2 linked regions of the Tunicatimonas pelagia genome follow. The protein of the gene in region 1 interacts with the protein of each later gene in a pairwise test. Links are inferred from orthologs where the notes say so. Each region holds a gene or a part of one and is shown in the gene's direction. Other genes may lie near its edges.

The links. Proteins that work in one complex are often made in the same cells at the same time.
Region 2: the proteins of P0M28_RS23065 (region 1) and hypB interact in binary tests that used the Escherichia coli proteins (3 or more experiments, as listed by UniProt). The link is inferred for Tunicatimonas pelagia from one-to-one orthologs.

What each region holds. Positions count from the first base shown.
Region 1 is NZ_CP120683.1:5,392,537-5,400,563, forward strand. What follows is about bases 2,820-5,693. They hold P0M28_RS23065 (FKBP-type peptidyl-prolyl cis-trans isomerase), read left to right. Parts: upstream 2,820-3,979; coding sequence 3,980-4,408; downstream 4,409-5,693. Other genes in these bases: P0M28_RS23055 (TonB-dependent receptor), read right to left, coding at 2,820-3,518; P0M28_RS23060 (hypothetical protein), read right to left, coding at 3,593-3,835; P0M28_RS23070 (peptidase domain-containing ABC transporter), read left to right, coding at 4,570-5,693. In the rest of the region: P0M28_RS23050 (DUF4249 family protein), read right to left, coding at 268-1,113; more of P0M28_RS23055, read right to left, coding at 1,119-2,819; more of P0M28_RS23070, read left to right, coding at 5,694-6,774; P0M28_RS23075 (HlyD family secretion protein), read left to right, coding at 6,785-8,027. UniProt on the Escherichia coli protein: Folding helper with both chaperone and peptidyl-prolyl cis-trans isomerase (PPIase) activities. Chaperone activity prevents aggregation of unfolded or partially folded proteins and promotes their correct folding.
Region 2 is NZ_CP120683.1:4,664,089-4,670,813, forward strand. The notes cover bases 1,199-4,063. They hold hypB (hydrogenase nickel incorporation protein HypB), read left to right. Parts: upstream 1,199-2,202; coding sequence 2,203-2,925; downstream 2,926-4,063. Other genes in these bases: P0M28_RS20015 (hypothetical protein), read left to right, coding at 1,199-1,763; P0M28_RS20020 (hydrogenase maturation nickel metallochaperone HypA/HybF), read left to right, coding at 1,756-2,124; hypF (carbamoyltransferase HypF), read left to right, coding at 2,932-4,063. In the rest of the region: P0M28_RS20010 (hypothetical protein), read left to right, coding at 1-258; more of P0M28_RS20015, read left to right, coding at 264-1,198; more of hypF, read left to right, coding at 4,064-5,292; P0M28_RS20035 (hypothetical protein), read left to right, coding at 5,399-5,626; P0M28_RS20040 (PIN domain-containing protein), read left to right, coding at 5,623-6,045; P0M28_RS20045 (HypC/HybG/HupF family hydrogenase formation chaperone), read left to right, coding at 6,120-6,374. UniProt on the Escherichia coli protein: Involved in the maturation of [NiFe] hydrogenases. Required for nickel insertion into the metal center of the hydrogenase. Exhibits a low intrinsic GTPase activity, which is essential for nickel insertion.

The sequences.
Region 1 (8,027 bases):
GGGTTGCTGAAGATATTAGGCGATAGTCAACAGGTTAAAAGATTAAGGTGTTAAAGTGTTCATGGGTTATGGTGTTAGCGTAGTTTGATGTACAATGTTGGAAATTGGTCATTGGTCATTAGATTACGAGCTTGGGATAGTTGGTTGCGAGAGAAATAAATTTTTACTTCCGTTTTCCGTTCTCCATTACTCACTATCCACTATCAATTAATCATCAGTCACTATTCATCACTCATTAATCATCAATCATTATTCACCGCTAACTGTTCATTTCACCGTAGATCCTCCCGAAATGGCTGAAGAAACCTGAAAGAAACCCAGGGGCAGTTCCTGCGGATTGGTGAGGTTTCTGATGGTAGAAGTAGGGTTGCGAGGCGGGCCGCTAAACAAACCACCGTCGTTAAAGAGCAGTTCTTGTAGCTGAGTATAATAATCGTACTGACCTGGGTTGAGACTGAACATTTCAATGCGTACCGAGTCGCCGAGTTCAAAGGCGTAGTTGGCCAACTGAAGGGTATCAATTTGTTCGGTAAGAAATTCGTCGCTCTGAATCAATAAATCTTCGCGAGCGTTGTACAGCGAATCATCTTCGTAAACTAAGAAGCGGTAATAATTAGTCCCTCGCTCCTTAGGGGTGCGTCCGCTAAAAAAGAAGTAGTAGCCATCGTCTAGAAAAAACAAGTCTTCCAGAAAACGGTAACTGAACGAGTCTACTTCGGCCACCGGAAGCACCGTGCCCCGGCCTTCGTAAACCTGCTCTTGGTAATTTACCGTAAGGGTGTAGGTATTTCCCGAGTCTATCGGAATTTCATCCGTGAAATAGAATCCTGCCGAATCTTCCTGTTCAATCAGTACGTAATCTTGTTCATTGGCTTGATCCCGAATAATTACTTGGGCATCAGATACTGGCACTGAGGCATTGGCATCGTAGTAATTCCCGGTGGTAGTAAGCCGCACCCGAGCATGGTTTCTTTCGGGAGCAAATTCCCAGTAGGTAAGGTTACCTTCAATCACTAACTTGGGATTCTCATTAGGCAGATCAAGAGTAATTTCTTCCTGACAAGCAATAAGGGCCAAAAGCGAGATAGCGGAAAATAGTGTAAATAGTCGCATACCGGCTAGAATTTAAAGTTGTAGGTAATTGACGGGATAAATCGGAATAAATACGTTTTTATTGAGCCAGGTCGCTGAGTAGTAATGGGTTCATCGTCCGCTCCTGGGTCAAACGAAACATCATCGTTGTATACATCTTCAAAAGTAATGACGAACGGGTTTTTGCGACCGTACACATTGTATACCGAAAAGCTCCAGTTGCTCTTCCAACGCCGTTCTTCATTATTCTTATTCTCAAGTACTACCGAAACATCGAACCGATGGTAATCGGGCATCCGAAAGGCATTTCGCTCACCTTCACCGTAGTACGGAACCGATAAGCCATTTAGTTGGTAACGGCCAGATGGAAAGGAAACGGCTGTTCCAGTGCTATAGACCCAGTTGCCTGATAAGGTAAGCCGAGGGTTGAGCTGATGAGAAAGTACCAGCGCAATATCATGAGTTCGGTCGTAGCGGGCGTTGTAGGGCTGACCTAAGTTAATTCCGTCAATTTGCTGACGAACGCGGGAGAGGGTATAGGCAATCCAGCCGGTAGTGCGGCCTACATCTTTCCGAAGCAGAAACTCAGCTCCGTAGGCCCAGCCTCTACCAACCGAAATTTCTGTTTCCAGATTCTCATTGAGTAGAATATCGGTTCCGGTCAGAAAATCGATAATATCGTGCATCCATTTATAGTAAACCTCCACCGAGGCTTCTATGGTATTTTGCCGTAGGTTTTGAAAATATCCCAGTGCTAACTGATCGCCCACCATCGGTGGAACGTAGGTGTCTGCTGGAATCCATCGGTCAATGGGCAAACCAGCGGTGGCGTTGGAGGCAATCTGCACGTACTGTCGCATTCGGTTATAAGAAAACTTCAGTGATTTTTCACTATCGAGCAAGTACCGCATTCCGAAGCGGGGTTCGGCACCGTGGTAACTTTCTATATTTTCCAATCGGTCGTACTGGGTTTCACCGCTGATCGTTTCGTCCGATAAAGGCTGGCCTTCCTCGTATTGCAGTACCGTGCCCGGGCCAATGTGCTGGAAATAAGAATAGCGTAATCCGTACTCCATCGATATACGCGGGCTTAGCTGATGGTTGTTTCCAATGTAAACGGCGTGCTCCAGGGCATATTTATTGTCTAGTATGAGTGGCACGAAGTTAAGACCCTCACCCTGAGGAATGATTCGGGCTGGTTCAAAATCGAAATGGGAAATGTGGTAGCCAAAGTCAATGGCCAGATTAGGAGAAGCAAAGAAGTTGCCATCAAATTTGGCACTGTATTCCTTCAAGCGCGATGTCCAGGTAAACTCCGCCGTCTCAGCATCAATATCGAAGCCGTAGTCAAAATTGCTGTACACTAGCGTGGTGTTGAAAAATACTTTATCTGATAACAAGTGGTTCCAGCGTAGGGTAGCCGTAGCGTTTCCCCAGTCTAAGCCAAACTGATCGGCAATACCGAATTTATCCCGGCCGAAGTAGCCTGATAAAAATAGCCGATTACGATCGTTCAGCGTGTAGTTCGCTTTAGCATTAAAATCGTAGAAATACAGAATATTGTCTCGTATATCTTCGTCGGGAGATAATCGCAGGAACAAATCAGCGTAGGTACGTCTTCCCGACAGAATAAAGGAAGATTGATCTTTTTTAATTGGCCCTTCTACGGTTAGTCGGCTAGAGATTAGCCCAATCCCTCCCGATACTCTAAACTTCTTACTGTTTCCTTCCTTCATTTGGATGTCCAAAATAGAAGATAATCGGCTACCAAAGCGAGCGGGAATTCCTCCTTTGTAGATCTCGATATTCTTAATGGCATCAGGGTTAAAAACTGAAAAGAAACCCAGAAAGTGGGAAGGGTTGTATACGGTGGCTCCGTCGAGCAGCACCAGGTTCTGATCGGCAGACCCGCCCCGCACAAATAATCCGGTGGTGCCTTCACCGGCACTGATTACGCCTGGCAGTAACTGCACAGTTTTAATAATATCTACCTCACCGAAAAGTGCGGGCAACCGCTGTACTTTTTCTATTTGTAACTTCTCCCGACTCATGGCTACATCTTGCACGTTGGCATCGGGCCGATCCGCCGAAACAATTACCTCCTGCAATTCTACCTCCCCCGAGGTTAGCTCTACGGATAACGTTTGATTCGCCTTAAGAGAAATAGTTTTTTCTACTGCCTGGTAGCCCAAGTAGGAGAACGTAAACGTGTAGTCGCCGGGAGCTAGCGTGAGCGAGTAAAAACCGTAAACATTTGTGGTGGTGCCGGTGCCCGACCGTTCTTTAATGGTAACGGTCGCTCCAATGAGATCTTCTCCGCTCGAGGCATCTCGTACGTAGCCGTTTAAGGTGAATGATGATTGACTAAAAGCAAAAAGCGGGAGAAGGACACCGATAGTGAGGAATCCGAAAAACAAGCGGGGCATTACTTCTTTGTGGGTTTCCAGATTTTAACGGCCTGAAAAAATATAAGTTCTACAAATGCGTGAGGAAAATAAATTTACGCTACTCTCAGTGGAGACGGATACACTGGTTCGTCGAGTGCAAAGCTTCGGTTTAGCTCAGCAAAGGTTTCTTGTTTGGCTTGCTGAAAAGCAGCTTCCCATAATTCATCGCGGAGCTGACCCTCTTGCTTGTATAGTAAGTACAATCCTTCCAACCGGGCTAGGGTGCCGGTCATCTGATGGTTGAGGCGAGATACAATTTCGTTTAATGCTAATTCGGGGCTTTGTGGTGAAGGCATAGTGAAGCTGTTAATTTTTTAGGAAGATATAGCATCTATCATATAAAAGGCTAACTAATTCGGTGAGTGGGAATTATTGCTCGGCTGAACGGCTTCTCTTAGCGACGAAATTATTCACTTATTTTTTATTTAAATAACCAACGCATGACCGCAGCAAAAGCAGGCGACACTGTACAAGTACATTATACCGGAACGCTTACTGATGGCACTGAATTTGACTCTTCCCGCAAGCGCAATGAGCCTCTTCAGTTTACCTTAGGAAAAGGCCAAATGATTGCCGGGTTTGAAAAAGCAGTAGATGGTATGAACGTGGGGGAGAGCAAACAAGTAAATATTCCGAGCCAGGAAGCTTACGGAGAAGTAAAGAAAGAGATGATTATGGAAGTTTCTAAAGGCGACTTCCCGCCTGATATTACTCCGGCAGTAGGTCAGCAACTGGCCGTGAACGCCCAAGGGCAGCAAGTACCTGTCACCATCACTGAGATAAAGGATGATAAGGTAGTACTAGATGCAAACCACCCTTTGGCAGGGAAGGATTTGCTATTTGATATTGAATTGGTGAAAATCACGTAAAATTCTACTAAGAATCTAAACTAAGTTCGGAAAAACTTGTATCATAGTAGTAGATGCAAGTTTTTCTTTTATAAAGATATAATAGTATTAGAGCTTTTTATAATAGTAAACCTTTCATTACATCCTCCGTATATCATAAAGATTTCTGAAAATATCGGTTTATGGATACCCGACAGATTACCTCCCTGCTTCATAATTTCTCGGATTCACTCAAGCACGAACACTCCCTACCTGAACTCGAGGACATCGTGACCAATGTGTGTCCCGTGTGCCCTACATCGATCGATGATTTTATCAGCGATCTTTCGGAAGCGGGGGAGCGGATGCAACTTGTGTTTATCTCTAACAGTATTGCCCAAGACAAGTTTCAGGATTTTGTCAAGGATGCTGACTTTCCAATTTTACTGTTTCAGCGCGAGAAGGGTGATGAGTCTGATAATTTTGAGCCAGTGTTTGTACGGCTCAACGAAAAGCTGGAGCACGTAGCGGCCCGGGTGACTGATGATGGTTCCCTTGAGCCTGTAGTGGTAAGTAGTCTATCCAGTAATCTGTATCTTGACGAAAACGATGAAGTAGTGTTCGTCACGGCTTTTCCGTTTCATAGCACCGTTGGAAAAAAAGAAGATAAGGAGAACCCCACTCCGGTGCAGCGGTTCATTAGACTGCTGGCGCCCGAGCGAAAAGACATCTTTTACGTTTATGTTTACGCCATAGCAGTAGGTATCATTAGCCTTTCCCTGCCGCTGGGAACCCAAGCAATTGTTGGGTTTATTGCCGGAGGAATGTGGTTTAATTCGGTGGTACTGCTCATTGCATTGGTAATTGTGGGTATACTGGTATCAGGGGTATTGCAGATTATGCAGATTTCTATGGTGGAGATTTTGCAACGTCGAGTTTTTGCCAAAACAGCTTTTGAGTTTGCCTACCGCATTCCCAAAATCAATGCTGAGGCCCTGTTTAAGTACCATACCCCCGAGCTGATTAACCGCTTTTTTGATATTCTGACCGTACAAAAAGGCCTTCCTAAGATACTGATTGACCTTTCAACGGCACTGTTACAAATTCTTTTCGGGTTAATTCTGCTGTCTTTCTATCATCCGTTTTTCGTTTTCTTTGCCTTGTTATTGGTGGCAATACTGGTCGCTATATTCTACTTCACCGGAGCCAAAGGGCTAGATTCGTCTATTATTGAATCGAAGTACAAATACAAAGTGGCGTATTGGCTAGAGGAATTAGGGCGCGCTCTATCTTCCTTCAAGGTAGCGGGCACCACTCGCTTGCCAATAAAGAAGGCCGATTATAATGTTAACCAATATCTCTTACACCGCAAGGTACACTTCGGCGTGCTGATTCGTCAGTTCTCTTTTATTGTTATGTTCAAAGTGCTTATTACGGCGGGCGTTTTGGTATTGGGTACAATTTTGGTAATTGACCGACAGATTACATTGGGGCAGTTTGTAGCTTCTGAACTGATTATTGTGCAGGTAATTGGGGCCGTAGAAAAGATTATTATTAACCTGGACACGGTTTACGATGTACTTACTGCAGTAGACAAAATCGGTAAAGTAACTGATAAGCCCTTGGAGAACCAAATGGGAGTGCGTTTGCCCAAAACGTACTTTGATAAAGGAATTGAGGTTGACATACAAAACCTGAATTACAACTACCCTGGCTACGATAAAAAGGTACTTAAAGAAATAAACCTAACAATGAAGCCGGGTGAACGTATCTGTATTACTGGGCACTCTGGCAGTGGTAAATCTACGTTGGTCAATATTATTGATGGCATTTACCCTTCTTATAAAGGAGTGGTAACGTACAACAATGTATCGCTTAGTGATATTGACGTGAATTTTCTTAGAGATCATATTGCCAAAAATGTGTCGCAGGAGGATATCTTTGATGGTACGGTGTTAGAAAATATTTTGCTTGGTAAGTCCAACGCTACTTACCAAACGGCGATTGAAGCGATTGAAGCAGTTGGTGCTACCGACGAAATCAATCAATTACCTGAAGGACTGCATACTCCGTTGGTGAGTGGTGGAAAAACTCTCTCTACCGGACTGGCTCACAAAATCACTCTGGCTCGCTGTATTGCTAAGAAACCGAAAGTTATTATCCTGAACGATTTCTTTTTCTTCTTCGAGCAATCAGTAAAAGAGCGTTTGATTCGTTACTTAACTGATGCTAAGCACAGCTGGACATTGATTACAGTATCTACTGATCCGGTTATTTTAACTAATTGTACCCGGGTAATTGTATTGAAAGAGGGAGCGATAGTTACCCAGGGTACTTACGACGAAGTGAGCAAAGACCCTCATTTTCAAGAAATTATTGACCACGATATTAGACCAATTACTTCTTAATTGAAAAATAATGAGAAAAGCGATTTTTCCTCAACCTGACCACCTATCCCAGCTGGAGTCTATGAATGTGCTCCAGTCGCCTCGGGCGGGACGCGTGCTGGCTAAGTGGCTGGGTGGGGTTGGTATATTTTTGTTTCTGGTGCTGTTTCTGCCCTGGCAGCAGAACATTAACGCTACTGGCGAGGTCACTGCACTTTCGCCGGAGAACCGTCCTCAGACAATTCAGAGTGCTATTCCGGGGCAGATTACCAACTGGCTGGTAAACGAAGGTGAATACGTACAAGAAGGGGATACGATTCTTACAATCCGGGATGTGAAAGATAAGTTCTTTGATCCTCAGCTTCTTCCTCGTTTACAAGAACAAATTGAGGCAAAGGTAGCCAGTATTGACGCTAAAGAACAAAAAGCTGAGGCGCTGGAACGCCAGATTGCGGCTTTGCGCGACGCACTACGGTTAAAGCTTAAACAAGCCAGAAATAAAGTAAGGCAGAGCGAATTGAAAGTTGTGAGTGATAGTACTGATTTTATAGCTGAAGGGGTAAATGCCAATATTGCCGATAATCAGTTTGAGCGACAGCAAGTGCTGTACGATGAGGGGCTAAAATCACTGACGGAACTACAGCAGAAGGAACAGAAAGCCCAGCAGGCTCAAGCAAAGCTGATCTCTAGTGAGAATAAGTTTTATGCTACGCAGAATGAGCTGTATAACGCCCAAATTGAGCTGAACTCAATTGAAGCTGATTATCTAGAGAAAATTAGTAAGGCCGAGTCAGACTTAAGCCTCACTCGAGCTGAACTAGCCGAAGCAGCGGGTAGCCTGATTAAGCAACGGAATGAATACGCCAATGTGGAAGAGCGATTAGATCGCTACTCTATCATCGCTCCTCAGGATGGCTTTGTGGTGAAAGCGTTGAAAACAGGAATTGGTGAGACGATTAAAGAAGGGGAGGGAGTAGTAACGGTAATGCCCCGCAACCCCGATAAAGCGGTAGAACTATACGTAAGACCGATGGATGTGCCACTATTAGAAACAGGACGGCACGTTCGCTTAGAGTTTGATGGTTGGCCAGCCCTACAGTTCTCCGGTTGGCCTAGCGTAGCCGTAGGAACATTTGGTGGCATCGTTAAAGTAATAGATTTTGTGGAAACCGATGACAAAGCAGGGAAATACCGTATCTTAGTTACTCCTGACCCCTCTAATGACGGCGATTGGCCCGAACAACTACGGTTAGGTTCAGGAGTAAAGGGTTTTG
Region 2 (6,725 bases), 730 kb from region 1 along the record:
AAAGTATTTGGCGATGATCCGCAAGCCTATTTGGCTTATCAAGCGGAGCGCGGTACTCTACTTATTGCCGCGGTTTCTCAACAGTGGTTCTACAAAATGCATAAGCCGAGTCAGCACCTGCTTAAAACTAGAAACTTGCAGGGTGACAAAACCATTGCCTTGCACGAAATCCTGATTGATAATGCGCTGGATAATCAGGATCGTGAGTTGGAGTATACTATGCAAGATACCTCTGGTATTTTGAAGATTAATTTGTAAGAAGCATGATAACTATTTACCTAAATAAAACCCGTCAGGCTGAAGTGGCGCAAATCATCGATGCTGTGCCTCGGCTATCGGAGTTAATAACGATTACTACCGAAGACGCTTTAGTGGCGAATTTGATCGTAGACGAACGAGGTATCATCATGCCGCTAAATTGGGACAACAACGCTCCGCCTTTTCTGATGAGCAGTCCGGTAGCATTTAGTTCTGAAACCCTACTAGGCTACATTTTCATAGCCTTGGGCAACTACGCCGAGGCTCAAAACTACCTTGCAAAGCACCCCAAACTCTACAATGAAGTGATTAGCCTTGGCTGTTTACAGACCAATCAACCGCTACCTAACGAGTTAGCGGATACTCTGGATAAAGAAGGTTGTCGTTCTAATCACAATATAGCGTTGCTTCAACAATATGGCCTTTGGCCTTTGGCAGTAACGTTAGCCGAAGTGCAGCAGATGTATCAGAAAGCGTTGGCAATTGCACCAGACAATGAGCATCATGCTTTCACGCTGAAGCAATATGCTACTTTACTATTAGATACCAACCAGGGTGCCAAAGCAGAAGAATTACTGCAACAGCATCTTTCCCAAGATTTATCTGAGGAAGCTTCCTACGCCCTGAAGTCGGTTCTGATTAGTGCTTGGATGGCGCGTTTGTCAGTGCCCTACGATGAGAATCGGATTAATAGCCTAAAAGATTTGCTTTGGGAGACGCTGACGTATCTGGAGCGACAGGAGCGAATGGCTGAGGTAGGCTTACTACTGATTGATGCTTCCGAAGTAGCCAATATCTCTGAGAGTTATTCGGAATCCTTAGGGTATATCAATCGGGCATTGGATATTTTTCGGGCGCAGGATTTACCTGAACTGGCGGGAAGTAGTCTATTGAGAAAAGGAACCTTGTTGTACACTTGGGCACAGAACGGTAACCCTCAGTTTTACAAACCAGCCATTGATACCTATCAGGAAGCTCTGAAAGTTTTTAAGCGGGATGAGGCTCCCGAAACCTTCGCTCAGATTCACGCGCACTTGGGAGTACTCTACGCGGAAATGTCAGATTTGCAGCAGAAAAAAGGAATCTGGGCGGCGGTATCAGCCACGTCATTTCAGGAAGCATTAGTTTTCTTTACCAAAGAAGCGCATCCGTATGAATACGGACTGGTTTGTAATAACTACGCCAATGCCCTGACGAAGTATCCGACTGCTTTGCGAATTGATAATTACGAAAAAGCATTAGAATATTATAAAGAAGCATTAGCGGTTCGTACCTCGGTATATCCTTACGAGCGGTCAATCACCTTACTCAATTATTTGGAAGCCAGTTGGTTTCTGGATAATGGAGACGATAATTTTAATCAAACTCGGTACCAGGATATGCTCAACAAAGCTCAGGAAGTGAAAACGTTAGTAGATGCACCAGATTTGCTAACTGAAGCTGATCGACATTTGGAGGAGCTAGCCCGATTAGAACAGGAAGCTAAAAGTGAAGGCTATGCATGAGATGTCTCTGGTTCGCAGTATTTTCCGAACGCTGGAAGATGAATTTCCCGCTGATAAAATGAACCGATTGGCACAGGTGAATTTGCAGGTGGGCTTACTCGCTAATGTAGAACCTATTCTAATGCAAAGCGCTTTCCAAGCCTTGACCGAAACCGACAAGCAGTACGAAGCAGTGAAACTAGAGATTGAAACCGTACCCGTAGCCATCTACTGCTCCGCTTGCGATCATAAATCGGAAGTGCATCAGTACAAGTTTGTGTGCGAAGAGTGCGGACAACTGAACAACAATGTAGTCCAGGGAACCGAGTTACTTATTCACCAAGTACATTTTAATGAAAAATTGATAGTGGAAAATGGATAATGAAAAGTGACCGCCGTGCGGTGGAAAATGCAATAATTAATTATCAACTATCAATTGTCACCTTTCAACTAAAAAACTATGGCAATAGAAAAATCAAGCAAGGGAGCGAGAGGAAGCGTACAGTGCGAAAATACCTCGCTTAACCTATTAAAAGCCAACGACTTTGTGGCTGAGAATATTCGCAAGGAGATGCAGCGAAGAAATATTCTGATGATTAATATCACTTCGTCGGCTGGTAGTGGAAAAACGACTTTGTTGCAGGAAACAGCTCGTCGTATTAGCAATCAGGTAAAAATGAAGGTGCTGGTAGGCGATCTAGAAACCGAGCGAGATGCTGCCCGAATCCGAGATGCCGGAGTGGAAGCCTTACAAATTGTAACCGGAGGTATCTGTCATTTAGAAGCTCAGATGGTATGGCAAGCAATGGATCAGGTCGATCTGGATGGAGTAGAACTGCTGATTGTAGAAAATGTAGGTAACCTGGTATGCCCGGCTTCTTTCGATTTGGGCGAAGACTACCGAGTCACCCTAATGGCAACTACCGAAGGAGATGATAAGCCGAAGAAGTATCCCCGGATGTTCCTAACCAGTGATCTGATGCTGGTATCGAAGGCTGACCTACTGCCGTATTTACCTTTCTCGGTAGAAGCAGTCACCCAGGATGCCCGCGAGGTGAATCCCGATATTGAAATGATTCAGGTTTCCAGCACCAGCGGCGAAGGTATTGATGCCTGGTGTGAGTGGTTGCTGGATAAAGTTCGAGAGAAACAAGAAAGTCAGACTCAGGAAGCATCTGTATAATTTCTTTTGCCAACCTATCAAATCCATATTCAAGGGCAAGTGCAGGGGGTGGGATTCCGCCCCTTCATCTATCAGCTTGCCCAGCGATTTAGCCTCACCGGGCAGGTGAGCAACCGTAGTGATGGGGTGCGGGTTTTAGTGAATGCTTCACAACCAGTAGCGCAGCTATTTCTCGAGGCAATCCTTGAGGAGCATCCGCCGATAGCCCGAATCACTAACGATAGTCTTCAAGAAGTAGCTTCCCAAGAGTTTCGTGACTTCTCAATCGTTCACAGCGAAAGTACCCACCATCGGGATGTTTTACTCACGCCGGACTTGGGACTATGCCCTGCTTGTCGATCTGAATTAAATCAGAAAGATAACCGCCGCTACCATTATGCCTTTACTAATTGTACCCACTGCGGCCCCCGCTACTCCATCATCAAGGAATTGCCTTACGACCGCGCTACCACTGCTATGGCTCCATTTGAATTATGTGTGGATTGCCAGCAAGAGTACGATGACCCGACCGACCGACGCTACTATGCCCAGGCCAATACCTGCCCCCAGTGTCCAATTACATTCGCGCTTTATGATGCCCAAGGAAAATTAATCACTAATCATCCCGGAACTGAGTCCGGGACAGGTCAACCATCAATCATTAATCAGGTTGTTGAAAAGTTGCGGGGCGGAGCGATCATTGCCATCAAAGGAGTAGGTGGTTATTTACTGGTCTGCGATGCTACCAACGCTGAAGCAGTAAGTACATTAAGAAAAAGAAAACATCGCCCGACCAAACCCTTTGCAGTCATGTATCCTTCATTGGATCAGCTGCGACAGGATATTCCAGTAAGTAAAGAGGTTAAGAAGTTGCTAACGAGTTCGGTGTCACCAATTGTGCTACTTCCAGTAACTGATGCGGGAAAACAGCGATTAGCATTTAACCGGCTGGCGCTCCAGCAAATAGCTCCCAACTTACAGCAAGTAGGAGTAGTGTTACCTTACGCTCCGCTATTTGAAATTTTGATGCAAGAAGTAGGTAAGCCAGTGGTAGCTACCAGTGCTAATATCAGCGGTTCACCCATTGTTTATACCGAAGAAGCTGCTGAACGCCAACTATCGTCATTAGTTGATTTTCGTCTGACGTATAACCGAGAGATCGTTATTCCCCAAGATGATTCGGTGGTTCGGTTTAATCCAGAGGCTAAACAAAAAATTATACTACGGCGCTCACGAGGAATGGCACCTACATTGGTATTGCCGGAACCACTAACTTCTGATAAAAACATTCTGGCGATGGGCAGTGATCTGAAAAGCACCTTCGCCTATACTCACTGCGGCAACCAGTATGTTAGCCAATATTTGGGTGATTTAGCCAGCTACGATTCGCAGCAAAGCTATCGTAACGTATTATCCCACCTGCTCGAGTTATTTGATGCCCAGCCAGAAGTTATTTTAACCGATCAGCATCCGCAGTATTTCTCTAAGCAATTAGGTAAGCAGTTGGCTAAAGAGTTTCAGGTATCCGTAGAAACCGTTCAGCACCATCAAGCCCATTTTGCAGCAGTGCTGGGTGAGAACCAATTGATTGATGCCGATGAATCTGTGCTGGGAGTGATTTGGGATGGAACTGGTTTAGGCGACGACGGGCAAATTTGGGGTGGCGAATTCTTTATGTATCAAAACTATTCCTTCGAACGAATAGCTCACCTCGAGTATTTCCCACATTTGATGGGAGATAAAATGGCTCATGAGCCTCGCCTATCGGCTTTGTCATTGACCAACGGAAGCTATGTTGTTCAGCAAAAATTTTCTACGACAGAATGGAAGCATTACACCCAACAAGTGAATCGAGCTGATGGATTTAAAACCTCTAGCGTGGGTCGTTTATTTGACGGAGTAGCCAGTATTTTAGGTCTGATTGATCGGGCTACCTACGAAGGTGAAGCTGCGCTGTTACTGGAAACTGTTGCAAATGATTATATTGAACGTTATGGTTATGGGAAACTAACCAGTTACTTCAGTGAGACTGAGATTAGAGAAACGGTTCCTTATCAATCGTTGATAGATGAAATTCTTCGAGATAAGGACGAGCATAGCAATAAATTCATTGCGGCTCGCTTTCACTACTCACTAGCTGATTGTATCCAAAAAGTAGCTCAGCAGCAAGGTACCAAGAAAATAGCGATGAGTGGCGGTGTGTTCCAGAATGCTCTGCTAGTGGATATGGTTCATAAACTAATGGCGGATGACTACGAACTATTTTTCCACCACCAATTATCACCCAACGATGAAAATATATCCTTCGGTCAATTGGCTTACTACCAAATTCAGCAAAAGGCACACGTGCCTACAGTAACAAGAGGCGAATCAATGGAGACTTTGTGAGCGCGTATCAGCAGTAGTGCTTAGTTAGTTATCAGACCAGATGCGCGAGGTAAATACAAAGCCACAAGAAAATAGTAAATTGCAGAAAGGATTTAACTTGAATGATATGATAGAATTTAAGATTCAACTGGAAGAAAGTGTTGTACAGGTGTTTGGACGCAAACAGGTGGAAGACTACTTGCAGGATTTTGTAAAACAGATGTTACTTAAAGCAGCGGCTCAAGACGTGTTAGAAGACCTACAGGATACTGATCTGCAAAACGACCAAGAGTGGCAAACCGCACGTCATTTGGCATGGCAACAAGAGAAGCATAAATACTTCGCAGATAAATGACCGACTTTGTAATTGATGCTAATGTTCTAATGAGCATTCTTATAAGTGGTAAAGTAGGCTACAGACCTATTTTATCCTTCAATAGCTTTATCTTACCAGACTTTGCTTTTGTAGAAGTAGAGAAGTACAAAGACGTTTTAAAGAATAAAACCAAAGTATCTGAAACCCAATTTACTAAGTGGACTTACTTCGTTTTTACTAATCTGACAATCCTTCCTCAGTACGTTTTAGAGAAAAGTATTTTAGACAAATCTGAACAGCTATTAGAAAAGGTTGATTTGAAGGATATCAGTTACGTGGCATTAGCAATGCAGCTAGATTTACCACTTTTGACTCGGGATAAACCTTTGTACAAAGGGTTAAGAAAGCAAGGGTTTAGAAAAGTACAACTGTTTGATGATTATTTAAGAAGTCTGTAACCTGTGATGCAGTAAAAAGACAAAGCAACTATCCATTGTTCATCGGCCGCCGACGCGGTGTCAATTAATAACTTATGTGTCTAGCAATTCCCGGAAAGATCAAATCAATAGAAATGCAGTACGACGGTACGGTGCGAATGGCGCAGGTACTGTTCGGTGGCATCACCAAAGAAGCCACGCTCGAGATGGTTCCTCACGCCCAAGAAGGCGACTACGTGCTGGTTCACGTAGGAGTGGCCATTAGCGTAGTAGACGAAAAAGAAGCGAAAGAAACCTTCCAATATCTTAAGGAAGTTGGTGAACTAGACGAACTAAACCCAGAAGTCTGACCAACGAAAATTACTCTCAAAATGAGTACATTTTGGAAGGCTTTGCTATATATTAATCCGAAGATGGAATGACTTCTCAAAGATGTTACACTTTGCTCGTTCATTTTTGTCTGGGAGACCCCGTCTTGACACAAAAACGAACAGCGCGGCTGCCGCCAAAAAATCAACCGGGTCGCCGGGCGAAAAATTCAATGCTTCTTCGCACAAAAGCTTACACACGCCCGCTGAATTTTCGAGCCGACGCACTAAGTGTTAACGTAAGTTATGAATATAAGAAACATTCTCTTCGTTCAGAAAGGGAAGAATTTGCTGTCTGAGCGTAGCGATCCACCGTGGACGCGGCGGGTTGCC